4 regions of the Mesorhizobium sp. WSM3868 genome follow, and region 3 is predicted to be linked to each of the others. Evidence: predicted binding sites of a transcription regulator. Region 3 holds the regulator's gene; each other region holds the start of a gene.

Region 1 (5,498 bases), on a different contig from region 3:
AGGAAGACGCCGGCCATCATCGTTGCGAGCAGCAGCCCGTCGACGCCGACGCGCGCCACCGTCGCCGCTACCAGCACGATGAAGGCGCCGGCAGGACCGCCGACCTGGAAGCGGCTGCCGCCAAGCGCCGAGATGATGAAGCCGCCAACGATCGAGGTGTATAGGCCTCGCTCCGGCGTCACGCCGGACGCGATGGCGATCGCCATGGACAACGGCAGCGCGACGATGGCCACCGTCAACCCCGCGACGGCGTCAGCCCTGAAATGCGCCAGCGTGTAGCCTTCGCGCAGCACCGTGACCAGCTTGGGCGTGAACAGCTCGGCAAAGGCCGGCCGCGCCTGGGGGTGGATTGACCGCCGGACCTGATCCATGGACTGCCTTCCGCTCCGTAAGGGCGGCGGGATCGTCGGCAGGGCTGTCGGCGGTCGCCGTCGCGACTTCTTGTGCGGCTCAGCCTTGGGAGTTCTGCGGCGTGGCAGGCTTGAGACGCACGCCCCTACCGCCGCGCTCGCTGGCCTGGTTCTCGCCGATCAGCTCCACCCCGGCCTCGTCGAGTGCCTGGATGACCTTCATCAGCGTATCGACCACGCCTCTGACGACACCTTCACTCGCTTCCATGCGTTGGATGGTCGGAAGCGAAACCCCGGCGCGCTCGGCGAGCGTTTTCTGGTCGATACCGGCCAACGCCCTCGCGGCGCGCATCTGCGCGGCAGTGATCATCGGCCAGAACCCCTGTCTGAGCCTGCAGTATCAATGGATAATCCAAATATCATGATGTTTCAAGCATCATAACAAACAGTTTGAACATGAGCACTCATTCGCTGTCCGCCACCACTTTGCGCCGCTGCAGCAGGCGCGCTGCAAGCCAGCACAACATGGCCCAGGCAAAGCCGGCGCACCAGCCGGCAAGCACGTCGGACGGCCAATGCACGCCGAGATAGACGCGGCTGGTTCCGACCAGCACCGTGGTGAGCACGGCGAGGCCGAGCACGAAGATCTTCGTCCTGCGGTTCGGTAGGAAGCGCGCGGCGAGCGAGCCCAGCGTGAGATAGGTCACCGCCGACAGCATCGCATGGCCGCTCGGAAAGGAGAGCGAGGTCTCGTTGACGAGGTGCGAGACGAGATCGGGGCGGGGCCGGTCGACCTCGAACTTGAGCAGGCTGGACGCTGCCTGGCCGCCCGCCACCGAAACGAACACGAACAGTGCGGTCGCCGGTCGATGCATCAGCAGAAAATAGACGATCACCGCAGTCGTGATCAGCACCAGCACGCTGGTGCTGCCGAGCGCGGTGATATCGCGCACCGCGCCTTGCAGCCAAAGCGGACCGATCGGGCTGTCCGGCTGCCCGGCATGGCGGAAGGCGAGCAGGATTTCCGTGTCCAACGCATGCGGAGTCGTGGCGCGCGCCACGCCCATGAGTTCCACCAGGCCCCATAGCCCGCAGGCGATGGCCAGCCCGGCCGCAAGCACCGGGAACTCTATTCTGTTGAGCAGCGCCTTGGCGGTCGATTTCATGCGGGGGCCTTGTCCAACTACAGCCGCTGCATATAGGGTCCGAGCGTGATCAGCGCGACGGCGGCGATCGCCAGCACGACGCCTGTCGCTTGGAAAGTGTTGAGGCGCTCTCCAAAGAAGACCAGCGCCACGACATTGACTGAGACCAGCTGGATCACTGCCGACAGGCTGAACGACACCGACATGCCGAATTCGCGGATCAGCCTGAGCATGATCAGATTGCCGGCGGAATAGAGCACCAGCGTCAGCACGATCTTGCCGAGACTCGGCGCCAATCCCCATTGTTTGGCCGCCATCGCGGCCAGCAGGAAAATCACAGTCGAAACGCCAAGCTGCGCCAGTCCCCAGAGACTCACCTTCATCCCTCCCGAAGCGGCCTTCGCCGCGCCGCTCGCCGCTTTTGTTTCCGAAGCGCGCGAAGCCGTCAAGCTGATGGAGTCGGGCAAGCTACGCTGCGACGGGATCGAAGGCGGAATCTCGCAAGGCAAGCCCCGCAGCCATGGTTGGCGTCCTTGCGCCGAGCGCGCTCGGGAGTCTGCCCGCCGTGTGTTGTGGGCCTCGTGTGGGGCCAATGCGTGGGCGAACAGTCATCAGCCGGCAAATTGGCGTTGCTTAATGGGGCTGATGTCACGAAAATGTGATCGGCCGCCTATAGGGATCGACCGGTTACACGTTCCAGCCACCTCAAGAGCCAGAGGACAGCCCATGACCCAACCTGAGATCCGCTTCCGTACCAGCCAGCTCGAGGAGAATGACGGCCCGCCCGTCAATCCTACCGACAACCGCACGCTGGGCGAGATCATCGCCGCGCGTTTCTCGCGCCGCGACTTCCTCAAGGGCTCGCTGGCTGTCTCGGCCATCGCCGCTACCGTGAGCCCGCTGGCGCTCGTCGCGGCAGACGAGGCGCGCGCCGCCGAGGCCTCGGCCTTCAAATTCGACGAACTCGAGGCCGGCATCGACGACAAGCACCACGTCGCGCCCGGCTACGATGCCGACGTGCTCTTGCGCTGGGGCGACCCGCTCTTTACCGATTCGCCGGAATTCGACCCGGCAAAACAATCGGCCGAAGCCCAGGCAAGACAGTTCGGCTACAACAACGACTATATCGGTTATATCCCGATCGAAGGCTCGGCCGAGCATGGCCTGCTGGTCGTCAACCACGAATACACCAACCCGCATCTGATGTTCCCCGGCATCGTCAAGATCGTCGACAAGGACGGCAAGAAGGCCGCCGAGGTGGCGCCGCTCAGCAAGGAGCAGGTCGATGTCGAAATGGCGGCGCACGGCGGCAGCATCGTCGAGATCCGCAAGGAGGGCGGCAAATGGCAGGCGGTGCGTGACGGCAAGCTCAACCGCCGCATCATGTCCACCACCGAAATGGCGCTGTCCGGTCCGGTAGCCGGCCATGATCGCGTCAAGACCAATGCCGACCCGTCCGGCACCAAAGTCTTCGGCACCCTCAACAACTGCGCCGGCGGCGTCACGCCTTGGGGCACCTATGTGATGGCCGAGGAGAACATCCACGGCTATTTCTCGGGCGAGCTGCCGGAAGGCCACAAGGAGGCCGCCAACTACAAGCGTCTCGGCATTCCGGAGGGCGCCTATGAATGGGGCGCGCATTACGATCGCTTCAACCTCGCCAAGGAACCGAACGAGCCCAACCGCTTCGGCTGGGTCGTCGAGGTCGACGTCAACGACCCGAATTCGGTGCCGAGGAAGCGAACCGCCATGGGTCGCTTCAAGCATGAAGGCGCCGAATCGATCGTCACCAAGGATGGCCGCGTCGTCTTCTATCTCGGCGACGACGAGCGCTTCGACTATGTCTACAAATTCGTCACCAAAGGCACGTTCAATCCGAACGACCGCGCCGCCAACATGAACCTGCTCGACGAGGGCACGCTGCATGTCGCCAAATTCGCCGAGGACGGCTCGGTCGAATGGATGCCGATCGTGTTCGGCGAAGGTCCGCTGACGGCGGAAAACGGTTTCGCCAGCCAGGCCGACGTTCTGATCGAGACGCGTCGCGCCGCCGACCTGCTCGGCGCCACCAAGATGGACCGGCCGGAAGACATTCAGCCCAATGCCGGCAACGGCAAGGTCTATGTCATGCTGACCAACAATTCGAAGCGCAAGGCCGACCAGGTCGACGCCGCCAATCCGCGCGCGGCGAACGCCTTCGGCCACATCATCGAGATCGTCGAGGATGGCGGCGACTTCGCCGCCATGAAGGGCAAGTGGGAAGTGCTCCTGAAATGCGGCGATCCCTCGGTGGCCGACGTCGGCGCCACCTTCTCGACCGCCACCACCGCCAATGGCTGGTTCGGCATGCCGGACAACTGTGCCGTCGACTCGGCCGGCCGCCTCTGGGTCGCGACCGACGGCCAGGGCCCGAAGGCCACCGGCCGTACCGACGGCCTGTGGGCGGTCGACACCGAGGGCACGGCGCGGGCGACTTCAAAGCTGTTCTTCCGCGTGCCGATCGGCGCCGAGATGTGCGGCCCGCTATTCGCGCCGGACGACCAGACCGCCTTCGTCGCCGTCCAGCATCCGGGCGACGGCGGCGAGGACTGGGAAGCTTTCGGCCGCCCCTCCTATTACGAGGATCCATCGACCCGGTGGCCGGACTTCAAGCCGGACATGCCGGTGCGTCCGGCGGTCGTTGCCATCACCAAGCAGGGCGGCGGCAAGATCGCGGTCTGATTGGCGACTCGCTTAAGCAGGGGGAGGGTTGCGATGATCCGCGACCCTCCTCACCTTGCGATTACTCCACGCCTCGGACCACGGCCATGTTCAGGGTGGTTCTCAACCGGAAGCCGATGGCCTCGTAAAGGCCGACGGCCGGAGCATTGCTGGCGTAGGCGTGCAGGTATGGAACCTCGCCCCGCGCCATGATCCGGTTCGCCACGAACAGCGACAGCAGCTTGGCAAGGCCGCCGCCGCGGAAATCCGGATGCGTGCACACGCCGCTGAGCTCGGAGTAGCCGGGCTGCTTCATGCGCTCGCCGGCCATCGCCGCGAGCCTGCCGTCGATCTTCACGCCCCAGAACTCGCCGAGGCTCAAGGCCTCGAGCGTGAACGGGCCGGGCTTGGTGAGCGATGCCAGAGCGAGCATCTCGGCCGCATCGTCCGGCGTCAGTCGCTGCACGCGCTCGTCGGAGGCGGCTTCAACCGGCTGCTCGGCAACCATCTGCACCAAGGACGCGGTCGAAACCGCGGCAAGTTCCGAAGGCAGGGCGATCGGGTCCGTCTGAACCAGGATGGCGCTTTCAAGCGGCGGGAGCAGCTTGCCCAGGGCTTGTAGGCTTTCCGCATCGTCCGCAACGGTGGCGGCGAAGGGAACGATCGAAGGCCGGTACCGCCTGGCAAGGGTATCGCCTTCCGCAAAGGCCTGATGGCGCGTCGCCAATGCGCTCCAGATCGGACGGTCGAGAACATGTTTCATTGTGCGACGGCCTTGGGTGCGACTGTCTTGGCCTTGTCCGCCCGGCGGTCGAGCGGGGTCGCCGCCAGTCGATCCTCGATGGCGGCGAGCTGGCCAAGCAGCGGCCCGGAGAGGTCCGCGCACAATTCCGCGACCGCGCCCTCGATGCGCGGCCAGACGTCGTGCTTCGCGGCGTCGACCAGCCGCTGGCCGTCCGCTGAGAGGGAAACGATCCGGCGCCGCTGGTCGTCATCCGATGGTGTGACTTCGACCAGGCCGAGCTCGGTGAGCAGCGACACGGCCCGCGTCACGCCTGGCTGCGCGATGCCGAGCGACTGCGCCAGTTCGCCGACCGGCAGCGGCCCCAGCCTGTCGAGCGCGGCGAGCAGCGGATACTGACTCGACTGGATCCGCACATCCAGGCGATCGAGCACGCGCTGCGTGTCGGCCTGCAACTGCTCGCCAATGCGCTTCAGCCTGCTGCCGAGGCAGAGAAAGCCGAGGGACCTCAGAACATCTTCCATCGTCGAACTGCCGGAACAAAAAGATAACATGATATAT
Region 2 (5,498 bases), on a different contig from region 3:
ACTGGTCAAGCTGATGATCAACCGCTCGATCGAGCAGATCTACCACAAGGAGCATTTCACGCCGGGCGCGACGATCGTCGAGACGCGGAATCTCTCCGGCAAGGGTTTCGAGAACGTCTCGGTGACTGTCCGCGCGGGCGAGATCGTCGGACTTTACGGCTTGATCGGAGCCGGCCGCAGCGAGTTCGTCACCACGCTTTACGGCCGCCACAGGAAGTCGGCCGGTCAGATCCTGTGGCAAGGCAAGGAGGTGCAAGTCAACTCCGAGCATGACGCGATAAGGCTCGGCATGGCCCTCGCCCCTGAAAGCCGCCGCGACCAAGGCCTCTGCCTCAACCTGCCGGTCGGCACGAATCTCAACCTGCCGATCTACAAGCGCATCTCGAGCAATCTTCTGATCTCAGGCTCGCGCGAGAAGGCCGAGGCCGATCGCCAGATAGCCGATCTCAGGATCAAGACGCCGACCCGCCACGCGCTGGCCTCCAGCCTGTCGGGCGGCAACCAGCAGAAGATCGTCATCGGCAAATGGCTGGCGCATGGCGCCAAGCTGTTCATCTTCGACGAGCCGACGGTCGGCGTCGATGTCGGTACCAAGGCCGAGATTTACCGGCTGTTCTCGACGCTTCTGTCCAAGGGCGCCGGCATCATCCTGATCTCGTCCTACCTGCCGGAAGTCTACGAGCTCGCCGACACGCTGCATGTGTTCCGCCGCGGCAAGCTGGTCGCCACGCATGGCTTCCGCACCGCCAGCCATGAGGACATTTTGGGCCAAGCGCTGGCCGAGAAACAAGAAATGAGGGGAGGACAAAAATGAGCACCGAGGCGATCCCCGCCGAAAAGCCGAAGCGCAATTACAACGCCCTGTTCGGGCTGACGCTGCTCGGCTTGTTGCTTTTGATGTGGATCGTGCTGGCGGTCGCCACACCCTCCTTCGCCACGACGCTCAACATCACCAATCTTTTGCGTCAGGGTTCGCTGATCGCCATCCTCGCGGTCGGCCAGACCTTCGTTATCATCACCGGCGGCATCGACCTCTCGGTCGGTGCCGTGGTCGGCTTCACCACCGTCATCGTAGCGCTTCTGATCAATGCCGGCTGGCCGATCTGGGCGGCTGTGCTCATTACCTTGCTCGCCGGCGTCGCCATTGGCCTGTTCCACGGCTTCGGCATCGTCAAGATGGGCCTGCCGCCCTTCATCATCACCCTGGCCACGATGACGTCGCTGCGCGGCATCGGCCTCTTGATGACCAACGGCAATTCGATCTCGATCAACAGCGACCCGTTCCAGGCCTTCTCACGCGGCTCGCTGCTCGGCATCCCCTATCTGTTCTGGATGGTGATCCTGGTCGCCATACCGTCTTATGTGTTCCTGCACCACACGCGCTGGGGCCGCTATTTGTTCTCGGTCGGCTCCAATGCGGAGGCCGCGCGCCTTTCCGGCGTGAACGTGCCGCGCACCATCTTCATGGCCTATATCCTGTCCGGCCTGCTCGCGGCTTTCGTGGGTGTGCTGCTTGCCTCGCGCATCGGCATCGGCAACCCGACCCAGGGCGACACTTATGAGCTGCAGGCCATCGCCTCGTCGGTGATCGGCGGCACCTCGCTGTTCGGCGCCATCGGCTCGGTGCATGGACCGCTGATCGGGTCCTTCATTCTTTCGACGATCAACAACGGCGCCAACCTGCTCAACGTCAACACCTTCTGGCAGCGCGTCATCACCGGCCTGCTGATCATCGTCATCGTCTACTTCGACGGCTTGCGCCGTCGCGGCAAATAATCGTTCCTGAAATGACGCGCCGGCCCCGATCGAGCGGGGCCGACGCCCCCTTCTAACACTGGATCAGCGCATGAAAGCCGTCGTCTGCCGCTCGCCTGGCGACCTTGTTCTCGAAGACCGCGCCGAACCTGGCGCGCCGCCGCCCGGCTGGGCGCGGATCGCAGTCAGCCATGTCGGCATCTGCGGCACCGACTATCACATCTTCGAAGGCAAGCACCCGTTCCTCGTCTATCCGCGCATCATGGGCCACGAGGTCTCGGGCACCGTCGTCGAGCGAGGCGAAGACGTCGAGCTTGCCATCGGCGAGCCGGTGTTCATCAACCCCTATCTCGCCTGCGGCAAATGCGTTGCCTGCCGGCACGGCAAGCCGAACTGCTGCGTGCAGATCGAGGTGCTTGGCGTCCATCGCGACGGCGCCATGTGCGACGAGATCCTGGTGCCGGCGCAGAACCTTTATCCGGCAAATGGCCTGTCGCTGGCCGATGCCGCCGCCGTCGAATTCCTGGCCATCGGCGCACACGCCGTGCGGCGCTCGCTGAGTGCGCCCGGCCAGCGCACGCTGGTCATCGGCGCCGGTCCGATCGGCCTTGGCACGGCACTGTTCGCCCGCATCGCCGGCCTCGATGTCAGCCTGCTCGACATGAGCACCGAACGGCTCGGTTTCGCCGAAAGCGAGCTCGGCTTTACCGCACTCGACGGCTCGAAAGCACAGGCAGCCGATCTGGTGCGGCAGGCGTCCGGCGGCGAAGGCTTCGACCTTGTGTTCGACGCCACGGGCAACACGCCGTCGGTGCAGTCCGCCTTCACCCATGTCGCGCATGGCGGAGCGCTGGTGCTGGTCAGCGTCGTCAAGGACGACATCACCTTCTCCGATCCCGAGTTTCACAAGCGCGAGATGACGCTGGTCGGCAGCCGCAATGCGCTCAGAGCAGACTTCGACCATGTCGCCGCCTCGATCCGCAACGGCGCCGTGCCGCTGGAGAAACTCGTCACCCACCGCACGACCCTTGCCGATACGCCGCGCGATCTAGCGCGCTGGGCGCACGAAAAATCCGGGTTGATCAAAGCGGTTATCGAGGTCGGATAGGGAGGCCCGACCCGCCCGTGGATGACGACCTCAGGGGTTGTCGCCCTTGATGACGGATGTCGAAGGCTAATCGCCGGCCGACAACTTCAGCTCCACTCGCTCGGCCGGGAACCGCGACTCCGCGAACTGGATCGGCTGGCCGTCCAGCGTGACATTGATGGCGATCGTGACCAGCACGATGGCGCCCGGCTGCAGGTCGAGATCGACAAGATCGTCCGCATCGGCGCGGCGCGCCGACAGCACCGTCGAGTGCCTCAGATAGTCGTTGATGCCGAAACGCTTGAGCGAGGCGGTGATCGATCCCGTCTCGGCCATCGCGGTCTCGATGCCGGCGAAGCGCTTGGCATCGAACCAGGTCGTCGCCCGTGACACCGGATGTCCGTCGGCTTCGCCGCGCGTCTCCAGTCGGATCACGCTCGATCCCCTGGCAATGCTCAGCGCCTCGGCAATGCGGCGGCTGGCCGGCTCGGTCGATGAGGACAGCAGAGCGATGTGCCGCTCGGTCGTCTGTCCCTGCAGGCCGCTCGAGAAGCGGGTGCGCGCGCCGATCGGATAGGACAGGCGCTTGCGCGACAAGACGAAGGTGCCGCGCCCCTGCTCGGCCTTGAGCACGCCTTCCTGCACCAGCGCGGCAATCGCGCTGCGCACCGTGTGGCGGTTGACGCCATAGCGTTCGGCCAGCGCCACCTCAGGCGGCAGCGCCGCATTCTCGGTGAAATCGCCGCTGGCGATCCCCTGCAATATCTTGTCGGCGATCTGCCGCCAGAGCGACACGCCGTTGCGCCTTTCGATACTGCTCGCCCGCTCGATCAATTTTGCCCCCGATCACTTTTCCCCCGTCTGTCATGCGCCCGTCATCGACTCTCGGTAGGAGGTAAGTATAATTTGTATAGTTGTCTATATCAATAGACAAATCATATTGTGCAAAGGAGTTGGAGCGATGCGAGGACAGGAAGCGCGCGAGCAGGCCGAGAGGAAAGGCATCATGGCGACGCTGGCGCACGCGCCAGCCGACGAGATCGCGCGGCTGTGGAACGGCTCCGGCCTGCCCTCCGAGGCCGAGCTGCTGCGCGGCCCGGAGACCGGCTTGGTGACGGTGCGCGGGCGGATCGGCGGCGGCGGCGCGCCGTTCAATGTCGGCGAGGCGACCGCGACACGCGCCACCGTGCGGGTGCCCTCCGGACAGGTCGGCCATTCCTACGCGCTCGGCCGCGACAAGGGCAAAGCCAGGCTCGCCGCAATCGCCGACGCGCTCTGGCAGGACCCGGCCTATCGCGAGACCATCGAGTCGAAGCTGGTCGCGCCGTTGCGCGCGGCGCTCGATGCGGCGCGCGAGAAGCGGCGCGTCGAGACGGCGGCCACGAAAGTGGATTTCTTCACCATGGTGCGCGGAGAGGACTGATGGAGATCGCCGCGCAATCGATCGAGGGCGGCTTCGCCGATCCGGTCTTCAATGCGCAGACCGCGTTCCGCGCCATCATGGACGCGATGGCGCGCCCCGGCAGCGTGCAGGCGCTGCCGCCGCTCGCCCAGCCGCCGGCGCCGCTGTCGGCGACCGTCGGCGCGGTGGCGCTTTCGCTCTGCGACAACGACACGCCGATCTGGCTCGATCCGTGGCTGCAGGCGGAAGCTACGGTCAAGGCGTGGCTCGGCTTCCACACCGGCGCGCCCCTCGCAAACACGCCGGCCGACGCGCATTTCGCTTTGATAGCCAACCCGGCGGGGATGGCGGCGCTCGACGGCTTTTCGCAAGGCACGCAGGAATATCCCGACCGCTCGACGACGCTGATCCTGCTCACCGACGATCTCGTCTCCGGCCCGTCGCTGCTCCTCGAAGGCCCCGGCATCGAGAAGACCGCGACGATCGCGCCGACCGGCATGCCGCGCCATTTCGTCGAGCAATGGAAACAGAACAACCAGCGCTTCCCGCGCGGCGTCGACATCATCCTGGCGGCGCCTGGCAAGCTCGCCTGCCTTCCGCGCACCACCCGCATCAAAACGATGGAGGCATGACATGTATGTCGCGGTGAAAGGCGGCGAAGCCGCCATTGCCAACGCCCATCGCCTGCTTGCCGATCGCCGGCGCGGCGACCGCTCGGTGCCGGCGCTGCGCCTCGACCAGATCGTCGAGCAGCTGGCGCTCGGCGTCGACCGGGTGATGAGCGAAGGCTCGCTCTACGACCGCAAGCTTGCAGCTTTGGCCGTCGTTCAGGCACGCGGCGACTTGATCGAGGCGATCTTCCTGCTGCGCGCCTACCGCACCACGCTGCCGCGCTTCGGCTACACCAACCCGGTCGACACCGGCGCCATGCAGCTCGAGCGGCGCGTGTCGGCCACCTACAAGGATCTGCCCGGCGGCCAAGTGCTCGGCCCGACCTTCGACTACACCCACCGCCTGCTCGATCCGCAGCTTGCCGCCGGCGCCGAGATCGAAGACCCCGCGCAACGTCCGGCCGAGGCCGAGGCGATGCCGCGCGTTTCCTCGATCCTCGCCCATGAAGGGCTGATCGAAGCGGACGGCGACATGCCGCTTGACTATGTGCCTGGCGACATCACCCGCGAGCCGCTGCAATTCCCGATAGCGCGCGACATCCGTCTGCAGGCGCTGTCGCGCGGCGACGAAGGTTTTCTCCTG
Region 3 (5,498 bases):
TGTCGAAGTTCGGCTTCTCCTTCCTGACTACTGAATCCTGGAATCCGGTGACCGAGAATTTCGGCGCGCTCGCGCCCATCTACGGCACCGTCGTCACTTCGGCCATCGCCATCCTCATTGCCGTGCCGATCGGCATCGGCATCGCCGTCTTCCTGACCGAGCTCTGCCCGCGCCCGCTCAGGCGCCCGATCGGTATCGCGGTCGAGCTGCTCGCCGGCATTCCCTCGATCATCTACGGCATCTGGGGCCTGTTCGTCTTCGCGCCATTCCTGCAGACGACGGTACAGCCGTTCATCATCAATCTTTTCCACGGCATACCGGGTCTCGCCAGCCTGTTTGCCGGTCCGCCCTACGGCATCGGCCTGCTGACGTCGTCGCTGATCCTGGCCATCATGGTGCTGCCCTTCATCACCTCGATCACCAAGGACGTGTTCGACACGGTGCCAGCGGTGCTGAAGGAATCGGCCTACGGCATCGGCTGCACGACCTGGGAAGTGACCCGGCGTGTGGTCATCCCCTATACGCGGGTCGGCATCATGGGCGGCGTCATGCTCGGTCTTGGCCGCGCGCTCGGCGAGACGATGGCCGTCACCTTCGTCATCGGCAACGCGCACCGCATCAGCGCCTCGCTGTTTGCGCCCGGCACGACGATCTCGGCGACCATCGCCAACGAATTCACCGAAGCCGACGGCGAGCTTTACACGTCCTCACTGGTGGCGCTCGGACTGATCCTGTTCATCATCACCTTCATCATCCTCGCGCTCGCACGCTACATGCTGTTGCGCATCGATAGCCGCACGGGAGCCTGACCGATGTCGACAGCCGCATCGCTCCACCGAAGCCGCAAGCGCAAGAACGCCGTGATGATGGCGCTGTGCACCATAGCGGCGGGCATCGGCCTCGTCTGGCTGGCGCTGATCCTCGGCGCCCTTCTCTATAAGGGACTCTCGGGGCTCTCGCTTTCGGTGTTCACGCAAATGACACCGCCGCCCGGCGACGCCGGCGGCCTGCTCAACGCCATCTACGGCAGCATCGTGATGACCGTCATCGGCATCGTCGTCGGCACGCCGATCGGCGTGCTCGCCGGAACCTATATGGCCGAGTACGGGCGCTTCTCGCGCCTCACGACAGTGGTGCGCTTCATCAACGACATCCTGTTGTCGGCGCCGTCGATCATCGTCGGCCTGTTCGTCTACGAGCTGATGGTGCGGCCGATGGGTCATTTCTCGGCGATCGCCGGCGCGGTGGCGCTGTCGATCCTGGTGATCCCCGTTGTCGTGCGCACCACCGAGGACATGCTGAACCTTGTGCCCAACGCGCTGCGCGAGGCTGGCACCGCCATCGGCGCGCCGCGCTGGGTGGTGATCCGCTCGGTCGCCTATCGCGCCGCACTGTCCGGCATCGTCACCGGCATATTGCTGGCGATCGCCCGCATTTCGGGCGAGACGGCGCCGCTGCTCTTCACAGCGCTCAACAACCAGTTCTGGTCGAGCAATCTCAACGCGCCGATGGCCAGCCTGCCGGTGACCATCTTCCAGTTTGCGCTGAGCCCTTATGAGGAATGGCAGCAACTGGCCTGGACGGGCGCACTGATAATCACCCTGACGGTTCTCGGGCTGAGCATCTTCGCCCGCAGCCTTACCGGACGCAGAGAGGACAGATGAAACCGATGTTGTCCACCGACCTGAACGTAGCCGAGACGACCGCCGAGAAGGCCAAGATCGAAGTCAAGAACCTCAACTTCTACTATGGCCAGTCGAAGGCGCTGAAGGACATCAACCTGTCGCTGCCCGAGCGCAGCGTCACCGCCTTCATCGGACCTTCGGGCTGCGGAAAGTCGACGCTGCTGCGCGTGCTCAACCGCATCTACGAGCTCTACCCGAAGCAGAGCGCCGAAGGCCAGGTGCTGCTCGACGGCAAGAACATCCTCGACCGCTCGCAGGACCTCAACCTGCTCAGGACCAAGATTGGCATGGTGTTCCAGAAGCCGACGCCGTTCCCGATGTCGATCTACGAGAACATCGCCTTCGGCGTCAGGTTGTATGAAAAGATCAGCAAGGCCGAGATGGACAATCGCGTCGAACAGGCGCTGAAGCGCGCCGCGCTGTGGAACGAGGTCAAGGACAAGCTCAACGCCAGTGGCCAGAGCCTTTCGGGCGGCCAGCAGCAGCGGCTCTGCATCGCGCGCACCGTGGCGGTGAAGCCGGAGGTCATCCTGCTCGACGAGCCGGCATCGGCGCTCGATCCGCTGTCGACCGCCAAGATCGAGGAGCTGATCGACGAGCTGCAGGCCGACTACACGATCGTGATCGTCACCCACAACATGCAGCAGGCGGCGCGCGTCTCGCGGCAGACGGCGTTCATGTATCTCGGCGAGCTGATCGAATTCGACCGGACCGAAAAGATTTTCACCTCGCCCCGCGAGAAGCGCACGCAGGACTACATCACCGGCCGCTTCGGCTGAGTTCATACGAGGACATAACTATGGCCCATACGGTCGCTTCCTTCGACGAGGATCTGAGGCAGATCAGCCAGCTCATCCGCGACATGGGCGATCTTGCCGGCTCGATGGTCGGCGCGTCGACCAAGGCTCTGCTGAATTCCGACAACGCGCTGGCGCAGCGCGTGGTCTCCGACGATGCCATCATGGACGCGCGCCAACGCGAGCTCGACGATCGCGCCATCACGCTGATCGCCAAACGCCAGCCGATGGCCGACGACCTGCGCAGCGTCGTTGGCGCCATCCGGATGGCCGGCGATCTCGAGCGCATCGGCGACCTTGCCAAGAACATCGCTAAGCGCGTCGGCTCGGTCGGCATCAGCGCCGCGCCGCGCGACCTTTCGCACTCCATCGATTCGATGGCGCAGCTGGTGCTGATCCAAGTGCAGGGCGTGATCGAGGAATACACGGCCGGCGACGCCACGGCGCTCGCCAAGCTCCGCAACGACGACGAGCGCATCGACGTCAAATACACCTCCGTCTTCCGCGAGCTCCTGACCTACATGATGGAGGATCCGCGCAACATCACGGCTTGCACGCATCTGTTGTTCTGCGCCAAGAATCTGGAGCGCATAGGCGACCACGTCACCAACATCGCCGAGAACGCCTACTATGTGCTGACCGGCACGCAATTGCCCGCGAATCGTCCTAAGCAGGACGAGACGGCGATGTCGGCGCCGGCGGCCTGACAGCGAAGGTGCCTGCTATATGATCGCGCCACGCATCATGGTGGTGGAGGACGAGGAGCCGCTGGGGGTGCTGCTCCGCTACAACCTCGAATCCGAGGGCTATCAGGTCGAGGTGGTGACCCGCGGCGACGAGGCCGAGATCCGCCTGCAGGAGAATGTGCCCGACCTGCTCGTGCTCGACTGGATGGTGCCGGCGGTTTCCGGCATCGAGCTCTGCCGCCGGCTCAGGATGCGACCCGAGACCGAACGCCTGCCGATCATCATGCTGACCGCGCGCGGCGAGGAAAGCGACAGGGTGCGCGGCCTCTCGACCGGCGCCGACGACTATCTGGTCAAGCCGTTCTCGACGCCGGAATTCATGGCCAGGGTCAAGGCGCTGCTGCGCCGCGCCAAGCCGGAGGTGCTGTCCAGCGTGCTCAAGGTCGGCGATATCGTGCTCGATCGCGAATCGCATCGCGTCTATCGCAAGAAGAGCGAGATCCGGCTCGGCCCGACCGAGTTCCGACTGCTCGAATTTATGATGCGGCATCCCGGCCGGGTGTTCTCGCGCAGCCAGCTGCTCGACAATGTCTGGGGCGAGACGATCTATATCGACGAGCGCACCGTGGACGTGCATGTCGGCCGCCTGCGCAAGGCGGTCAACAACGGCCGCATGCCCGATGTGATCCGCACCATTCGCGGGGCGGGCTACGCGATCAGGGAAGACTAGAGACCCTTCCGCCCGATGAGGCGGGACCAAGCTTGCGCGCGACAACGCACCGGAAGAGAGCGAAACTCTCCCTCGGAACTGGCCCACCCCCGAGCAGCGGGAGGGATCTGGGTTCAAGCTCAAGAGGCTCCATGTTATCCTTTCGCTCCGACGCGCATGCCGTCGGCAAAGACCTGGCGCCAGGCAAGCACACGCACGGAAAGACGCAGGCCGGTCGGCCAGAACGGATCTTCTCGCACCAGATTTTCGACCTGTTCGTGATCAGCGGCCTCCACCAGCCATAGGCCTCCGGCTGGCGCGCCGTCGGCACGTCGCAGCGGTCCTGCCGCCCTGATGGCCGAGGCATTGCGACCGAGAAATTCGATCGCCGGCATGTATTGTCGGCGAACATCTTCGGCGCGGCTGACCTCATCTTCAAGCAGAACGGCGAAAAGCGTCATTGACTCTCTCCTGCATTGATGCGGGATCTTACAGCAGTAGTATTGCCGCTTCACACCGAACTATTGCCGACCTATGCTGCAAAAATGCAGGCGTTGGATTGGAACGACCTTCGATATGTCCTCGCTGTCGCGCGTGGAGGTTCACGCGCCGCGGCCGCCCGGCAGTTGGGTGTTGATCCGACGACCGTCGCCCGTCGCTTGCGGGTGGCCGAGATAGCTCTTGGTGTGCGCCTGTTCGAGCGCGGCGCTGACGGCGACATGTGCTTGACCGAAGCCGGGGAGGTGGCGGTGAAGCGCGCCGAGGCCGTTGAGGCAGAGATCGGCGGCTTGAAAGCAGCAACGGAAGGAGTGGACGCCGCCGCGAGCGGAACAGTGCGCGTGACGGCCGTGCCCATCCTGATCAACAGGATCCTGGTGCCCGCAGCGGCTGAATTGACCGCGCGACATCCGCGGCTGCGCGTTGAGCTGATCGCGGAGTCGCGTGATTTGAGCCTCAGCCGGCGCGAAGCGGACATCGCCATTCGGCTGGCAAGACCCGGCGACGAAACCGGCAACAGGGTGCTTTCGAGACGCATCGGGACATTGAGTTACGCGGCCTATGCGGGAACCGACGTTCAGGTCGAAATCGCCAAGCTTCCCTGGGTAGCGTACGAAGACGGAATGGCGCACCTGCCCCAAGCCCGATGGATCGCTAAAATGGCCGAGAAGGACGGCGGCCTCTCAGCGGTGGCCGTCAACGATGCCGAAGCCATTCTTCAAGCCGTTCAGGCCGGGTGTGGCCGCTCTCTGCTGCCGTGTATCGTAGCAGATCATGTATTGGGCATTAGGCGCGTCAGCTTCGATGAAGCTGCATTTCCGGAGCGAGAGATCTGGTTGCTTACTCATCCTGATTTGCGCCACCTCGCTCGCGTGGCTGTGGTCATTGCCTGGATAGAGACCTCGATCCAGAAGCTGGAAGCCGCGTGCCTGCTGGCGAACGAACGGTGACTGGTCGCAAAAATCCGATTGTCGGGGCAGTTTCGCGCCGGGTCGCGACACGAAACGGGTCAAATTTTAGGATATGCGCTCAGTCCAGGCATTTAGGCCACGCTCTTGCTGACAGCGCCCGCTCTTGCCTGCACGCCCGGGGCGAAAATCTCCTGGTCGACGAAGGTCAGCGC
Region 4 (5,498 bases), on a different contig from region 3:
AGATAGACGAGCTGGTGGCAGGGCTCCCATTCGAGCCCGAGATTGTCGTCGGGCAATTCGTTGAACATCAGCTCCCAGGCGTCCGGGTTGTGGGCGATGTTCCAGTCGCCGCTCGCCCAGTTGCCGTCCATGGCGCAGTTCTCGAAGGCGATGCGCACGCCCTTGTCGGCGGCGCGCCTGGCCAGCGGCCCCCAGACCTCGCGGAAACGGGGCAGGCTGTCGGTCAGCGGTTTGCCGCGCAGCCGGCCGGTGAAGCCGCAGACCATCGTGGTGCCGAACAGATGTGCGTTGTCGATGACGGTCTCCCACGCCGCGAGCACGCCGCGGTCGACCTCGCCGTTTTCCAGCGGATTGCCGAACACTCCGATCGACGACACGGTGACGTCGGCATCGCCGATCGCTTCGCGGATTTCGCCCGCCAGGCGCTTTAGGTCCTTGCCGCCTAGCGTCTGCCAGAAAAAGGGCTGGATGCTCTCGAAGCCGAGCGGCAGGATCTGTTTCACATAGGCGGCCGGGTCGTCGAGATTGGCTCGCACCATGGTGCCGATCCTGATGTCGAGAAGCGGGTTCGGGATCACGGCGTTTCCTTTGCGATTGCGACGCGGCGTCCGGTCTCGGCGCTTTCGATGGCGCCAAAGACCATGGCTAGGCTTTTGATGTTGTCGGTGCCGCGCGTCTCCGGTTCGGTGCCGGTCTCGATCGCGCGCATGAAATCCTGGATGATGCCGAGATGGCCGTCGACTCTGTCGGCCGCCTCGAGCGCCGGCACCTCGATCGACTGGGTCTTGTCGACGATACCGTCGCGGCCGGACGCAACCACCTCGGCCTTCAACCCGTCATGCCCGTCCCACAACAGGCTGCCGCGCTCGGCGACGATGCGCCAGCTGCCTTCCCAACTCGTGCGGAAACCGTCCGCGCACCAGGAGCCGGCATAGGTGAAGACCTTGCCGCCGCCGAAATCGAACACCGCGCTGGCCGACGAGCCCTGACGGTACCAGGAATTGGCAGGCTCCCACTCCTGGCAATAGACGCCGGCCGGTTCGCCGGCGACCATGTAGCGGGCGGCGTCGAACGTGTGGATCGCCATGTCGAGCAAGAGCACGTGGCGCATCTCCTCGCGAAAGCCGCCGAAATGCGGCGCGACGAAGAAGTCGGCGTGGATGCTGGTCGGCGCGCCGATGGCGCCGGAGGCCAGGAACCGCCTGATCCGCCTGACATTGGCGACGTAGCGCCGGTTCTGAACTACGGCATGGACGCGCCCCGCGCGGCGCGCCGCTTCGATGATGGCGCGCGCATTTTCTGGGCTGTCGGCGAGCGGCTTTTCGGTGAGCAGATGGCAGTTATGGGCAAAGGCCGAAAGCGCGACCTCGCGCCGGGCGGCAGGAACCACGACATCGAACACGGCATCGGGCCGGGTCTGGTCGAGAACGGCATCGAGGCTGGTGCCGATGACGGCACTGGTGAGGTCATACTCGCGCGCCCTCCCCTGAGCCCGGTCGGCATCGAGATCGACAAGGCCGGCAATGGCAAGCCCGTCGATCTGCCTCGCGGCATCGAGCCAGTGCCTGCTCATGGCTCCGCATCCGACCAGGACGATCTTCATCATCCAGCGCTCCTCCTCCGCTCGGCCCCTCCAGGCCGAGTGTCACGGCATTTCCGGCATCACCGTAAACGTTTTTCCGTAAACGTTTACGAGAACACACCCGATGGCGTAGAATGTCAATCACCTGCTCGCGAAAATCGACATCCGCTGCTTGGCCTGAACGCCGGCCGGTGCTAGCGAAGTCAGGGGGAGAACCTGCCTTGGCGTCCAGCATCCACGATCTCGCGCGTCACCTGAACATTTCGATCGGCACCGTGTCGCGCGCGCTGAACGGCCGCGCCGACGTCAATGCGGAGACGCGCCAGCGGGTGCTCGAGGCGGCCAGGAAGCTGAACTATTCGCCCAACCAGTCGGGCCGCAGCCTGCGCCAGGGCGCCACCCGCTCGATCGCCTTCATGCTGCAACCGCATCCCGGCGACCAGCAATATGGCGAGCCGTTCTTCATTCCATTCCTGACCGGCCTGCAGGCGCGGCTCGCCGAGCATGACCTGGATCTGATGGTCGTCATGGGCGAGCCCGGCCAATATCAGCAGGAGAGGCTGCGCCGCGTGGTTGAGACGCGCCGGGCCGACGCGGTCGTGTTGGCCAATACACGGCGGGAAGACGATCGGATCGACTATCTGAGCAAGGCCGGCTTTCCCTTCGCCACGCTTGGCCGAAGTCAATCCGGCGGCGACACCTATCCTTCGCTCGATATCGATTTCGAGAGGGCGGGTGATGAAGCCGTCGACCGGCTGGTCGCGCGCGGCCACCGCCGCATAGCTGCCATCCGCCCTTCGCTTGATCTCAACTTCGGCTACCTGTTCCTCGACGGCTACCGCAAGGCTCTGAAGCGGCACGGCATCGAAGTCGACCCCGGCCTGATCGCCGACGGCTTCATCAACGAGACCGGCGGCTACCAGGTGACGCCGCGTGTCATGCTCTCCAAGGACCGGCCGACAGCCATCATCTTCAACAATGACGCGATGGCGCTCGGCGGCTGCAAGGCACTGGCCGAGATGGGCATCAGGCCCGGCCACGACATCGCGGTGATCGTCATCGTCGACACGCCGCTCTGCCGCTATTTCTCGCCGACGCTGACCGCCTTCCGTCCGGCGCTGGAGCCGATGGGCCGGCGGCTGGCCGAGATGCTGCTGGCGTCACTCCCGGCCCATGCCGGTCCGGAGGGGCCACGCACGATCCGCGAAGTCTGGCCGCTGGAGCTCGTCGCGCGAGAGAGCGATTGAGCGCCCTCTCCTTCTCCCCTTGCGGGAGAAGGTGTCGCCGAAGGCGACGGATGAGGGGAGCTCCAGGGAAAGCCAACGTCTCGCTCCGCTGGAACACCCTCATCCGTCTCGGCGCTGCGCGCCGATCCACCTTCTCCCACAAGGGGAGAAGGCAAGTACCCCCCTCCTGTCACGCAAGTATCATGTTCGCGTCCTAGACCCGATGTGACGCCATTCCGGCTCTGCTCGTCACATGGGGGACATCATGAAGCACCTCAACCGAACCGTCGCGCTTGGCGCGGCACTCGCCCTGTTCACCGTGCTGAGCCCTGCGCTCGCCGAGGGTGTTGGCTATGTCAACAAAGGGCTAGTCGGCGTTGGCCGCATCCCCGCCAGCCAGAAGGACAAGTTCGGCGAGACCTTTGGTTCGGGCTCCGGCATGGCGATCGACGCCAAGAGCTGGGCGCGTGACGGCGCCGGCTACAAAGGCTCGCTCTGGCTGCTGCCGGACCGCGGCTACAACGTCGCCGGCACCACCGACTACCGGCCCCGCTTGAACACAATTGCAATCGAGCTGACCCCGACCGCCCCGGGCGCGGCGCCCGCCGCCGGCCAGGAACAGTCGGGCGTCAAGGCAACGCTCGCCGACACCATGCTTCTGACCGACGACAAGGGCGCCGACGCCACCGGCCTCGACCCGCTCAACGGCGTGCGCCCCGCTGCCGGCGACATGCCGATCCTGCCGCAGGCCGGCAACGGCAAGCTTTCGCTCGACGACGAGGCGATCGTGCGCCTGCCCGACGGCACCATGTTCATTTCCGACGAATATGGCCCCAACATCTATCGCTTTTCGGCCGACGGCCGCCTGATCTCGGCGACGCAGCCGCCGGCGGCCCTGGTGCCGATGCGCCATGGCAAGCCGAACTTCGCTTCCGACAATCCTGGCCCGGGTGCCGCCGAGCCGGATCCCAAGGATCCCGAGACCGGCCGCCAGAACAATCAGGGCCTCGAAGGCATGTCGATGACGCCGGACGGCAAGTTCCTGATCGCCGTGCTGCAGTCGGCGCCGCGCCAGGATGGCGGCGATTCCGGGTCGACCCGCCGGAATGCCCGCGCGCTGGTCTATGACGGCTCCGACCTTGCCCACCTCAAGCTGGCGCACGAATATGTGGTGCCGCTGCCGGTGTTCAAGGACGCCAAGGGCAAGACCAAGGTGGCCGCGCAGAGCGAGATCGTGGCGCTGTCCGACAAGAGCTTTCTGATGCTGGCACGCGACAGCGGCAACGGCCAGGGGCTGAAGGACGCCGAGTCGGTCTACCGCAAGATCGAGGTCGTAGACCTTTCCGCCGCTACCGATATCGCCAACGGCCCGTTCGACGCCGCCGACAAGCCGGTTGCGCCGAAAGGCGTGCTCGATCCGTCGGTGACGCCGGCCAAGCTCACCTCGTTCATCGACATCAACGACAAGGGCGAACTCGGCCGTTTCGGCCTGCACAACGGCGCGCCGAACGACAGGAACAACCTCTCGGAGAAGTGGGAGGCGATGTCGCTGGTGAGCGTGCTGGACCCGAAGCTGCCCGACGACTATTTCCTGTTCGTCGCGAACGACAACGACTTTCTGACCCAGGACGGCTTCCAGGTCGGCGCCCCGTACAAGGCCGAGGATGGCGCCGATGTCGACACCACCTTCCTGGTCTATCAGGTTACCCTGCCCGGCCTGTCGGGGAACAGTCTCGCCGCAAACTAGTTGCGAAGGCATCTGGCCCAGCCCCAACGGATGCAGAAGCATCAGGCTGCGATACCATCGCGGGCCTGATGCATCTTCGGTGCCCGCCATGGACGACAACAAGCCCGCTCGCCGGGGACCGGCGACCTGACAAGCGGCCCCATCTCCGAGGACCCTCCGGCCGCAGGCGAGCCGCTGGACACCGGGTTCGGCGTGCCGCGCCGGCGCGCCAATCTCGTCGAGACACCGAACGGGTGAACTATCGCGCGTATCTGGCGCCGAACCCGAGCGCCACCAGCGAGAAGATGGTGATCATGCCGGCGAAGGCCAGGCTTGCCACCGTCGCGCTCGTCCAACCCGACAGCACGCCGATGCCGATGACCGGCAGCGCATTGCCGCAGAAGCAGCAGATGAAGAAGGCCGAGACCACTTCGGCGCGTCGGTCGCCCGGCGCGATCTGGTTCACCACCTGCAGGCCACCGCGATAGCCGAGTGCCGCCGCCACGCCGCAAAAGCCTGTGGCAACGATCATCATCGTCATGGAGGCGAAGGCCTGCGCCGCGACGATCAGCGCCACGGTCGGGACCATCAGAACTAGCGCGGCGAGCATCGTGAAGCGACTGGACAGGCGCGCTGTCGCCAGGATCGCCGCCGCTGCCACGATCGACAGTTCGAAGAACAGCCCGCCGGCCTCGGAGTGGTTGGTCGCATGGAGCTGCTGTGCCAGAATGCTTGGCGCGAGCGCGGCGTAGAAACCGACCAGCGCCATGGCGCCGAAGCCGGTCACCGCCGGCGCCACGAATTGCGCGCGGATTTTGTCGGGGACCGAAAGCCGCGGCTGCATTGAGACGTCGGAGAGTCGTCCGGGCCTGGAGACTGTTTCCTGAGTGCGCCAGATCAGCAGCGTGATCAGCGCAAGCAGGACCAGATAAACGGCAAATGTCAGCCTGAGCGGCCAAGGCGC

What was found. Region 3 encodes PhoB, which activates phosphate uptake and scavenging genes when phosphate is short. Its sites were predicted from a motif close to TGTCATNNANCTGTCAT; they were not measured.
Region 1: a site for PhoB is predicted at 2,142-2,158, ahead of CK221_RS03965 (PhoX family phosphatase). Genes of this name have one in related genera too.
Region 2: a site for PhoB is predicted at 3,705-3,721, ahead of phnF (phosphonate metabolism transcriptional regulator PhnF). Genes of this name have one in related genera too.
Region 4: a site for PhoB is predicted at 2,997-3,013, ahead of CK221_RS20375 (esterase-like activity of phytase family protein). Genes of this name have one in related genera too.

The regions. Positions count from the first base shown of each region.
Region 1 covers NZ_NSGB01000002.1:149,325-154,822, forward strand. The annotation lists gene CK221_RS03945 (SulP family inorganic anion transporter) at 1-371, opposite strand, end outside; gene CK221_RS03950 (helix-turn-helix transcriptional regulator) at 451-720, opposite strand; gene CK221_RS03955 (phosphatase PAP2 family protein) at 815-1,516, opposite strand; gene CK221_RS03960 (hypothetical protein) at 1,534-1,872, opposite strand; gene CK221_RS03965 (PhoX family phosphatase) at 2,222-4,216, shown strand; gene CK221_RS03970 (GNAT family N-acetyltransferase) at 4,278-4,958, opposite strand; gene CK221_RS03975 (MarR family transcriptional regulator) at 4,955-5,461, opposite strand.
Region 2 covers NZ_NSGB01000028.1:9,196-14,693, forward strand. The annotation lists gene CK221_RS28255 (sugar ABC transporter ATP-binding protein) at 1-814, shown strand, start outside; gene CK221_RS28260 (ABC transporter permease) at 811-1,776, shown strand; gene CK221_RS28265 (zinc-binding alcohol dehydrogenase family protein) at 1,847-2,863, shown strand; gene phnF (phosphonate metabolism transcriptional regulator PhnF) at 2,930-3,673, opposite strand; gene phnG (phosphonate C-P lyase system protein PhnG) at 3,804-4,265, shown strand; gene phnH (phosphonate C-P lyase system protein PhnH) at 4,265-4,876, shown strand; gene CK221_RS28285 (carbon-phosphorus lyase complex subunit PhnI) at 4,878-5,498, shown strand, end outside.
Region 3 covers NZ_NSGB01000007.1:247,463-252,960, forward strand. The annotation lists gene pstC (phosphate ABC transporter permease subunit PstC) at 1-809, shown strand, start outside; gene pstA (phosphate ABC transporter permease PstA) at 813-1,664, shown strand; gene pstB (phosphate ABC transporter ATP-binding protein PstB) at 1,661-2,464, shown strand; gene phoU (phosphate signaling complex protein PhoU) at 2,485-3,189, shown strand; gene phoB (phosphate regulon transcriptional regulator PhoB) at 3,209-3,898, shown strand; gene CK221_RS14415 (YciI family protein) at 4,033-4,338, opposite strand; gene CK221_RS14420 (LysR family transcriptional regulator) at 4,381-5,325, shown strand; gene CK221_RS14425 (ROK family transcriptional regulator) at 5,418-5,498, opposite strand, start outside.
Region 4 covers NZ_NSGB01000013.1:61,843-67,340, forward strand. The annotation lists gene CK221_RS20360 (sugar phosphate isomerase/epimerase) at 1-578, opposite strand, end outside; gene CK221_RS20365 (Gfo/Idh/MocA family oxidoreductase) at 575-1,606, opposite strand; gene CK221_RS20370 (LacI family DNA-binding transcriptional regulator) at 1,804-2,829, shown strand; gene CK221_RS20375 (esterase-like activity of phytase family protein) at 3,074-4,555, shown strand; gene CK221_RS20380 (MFS transporter) at 4,794-5,498, opposite strand, start outside.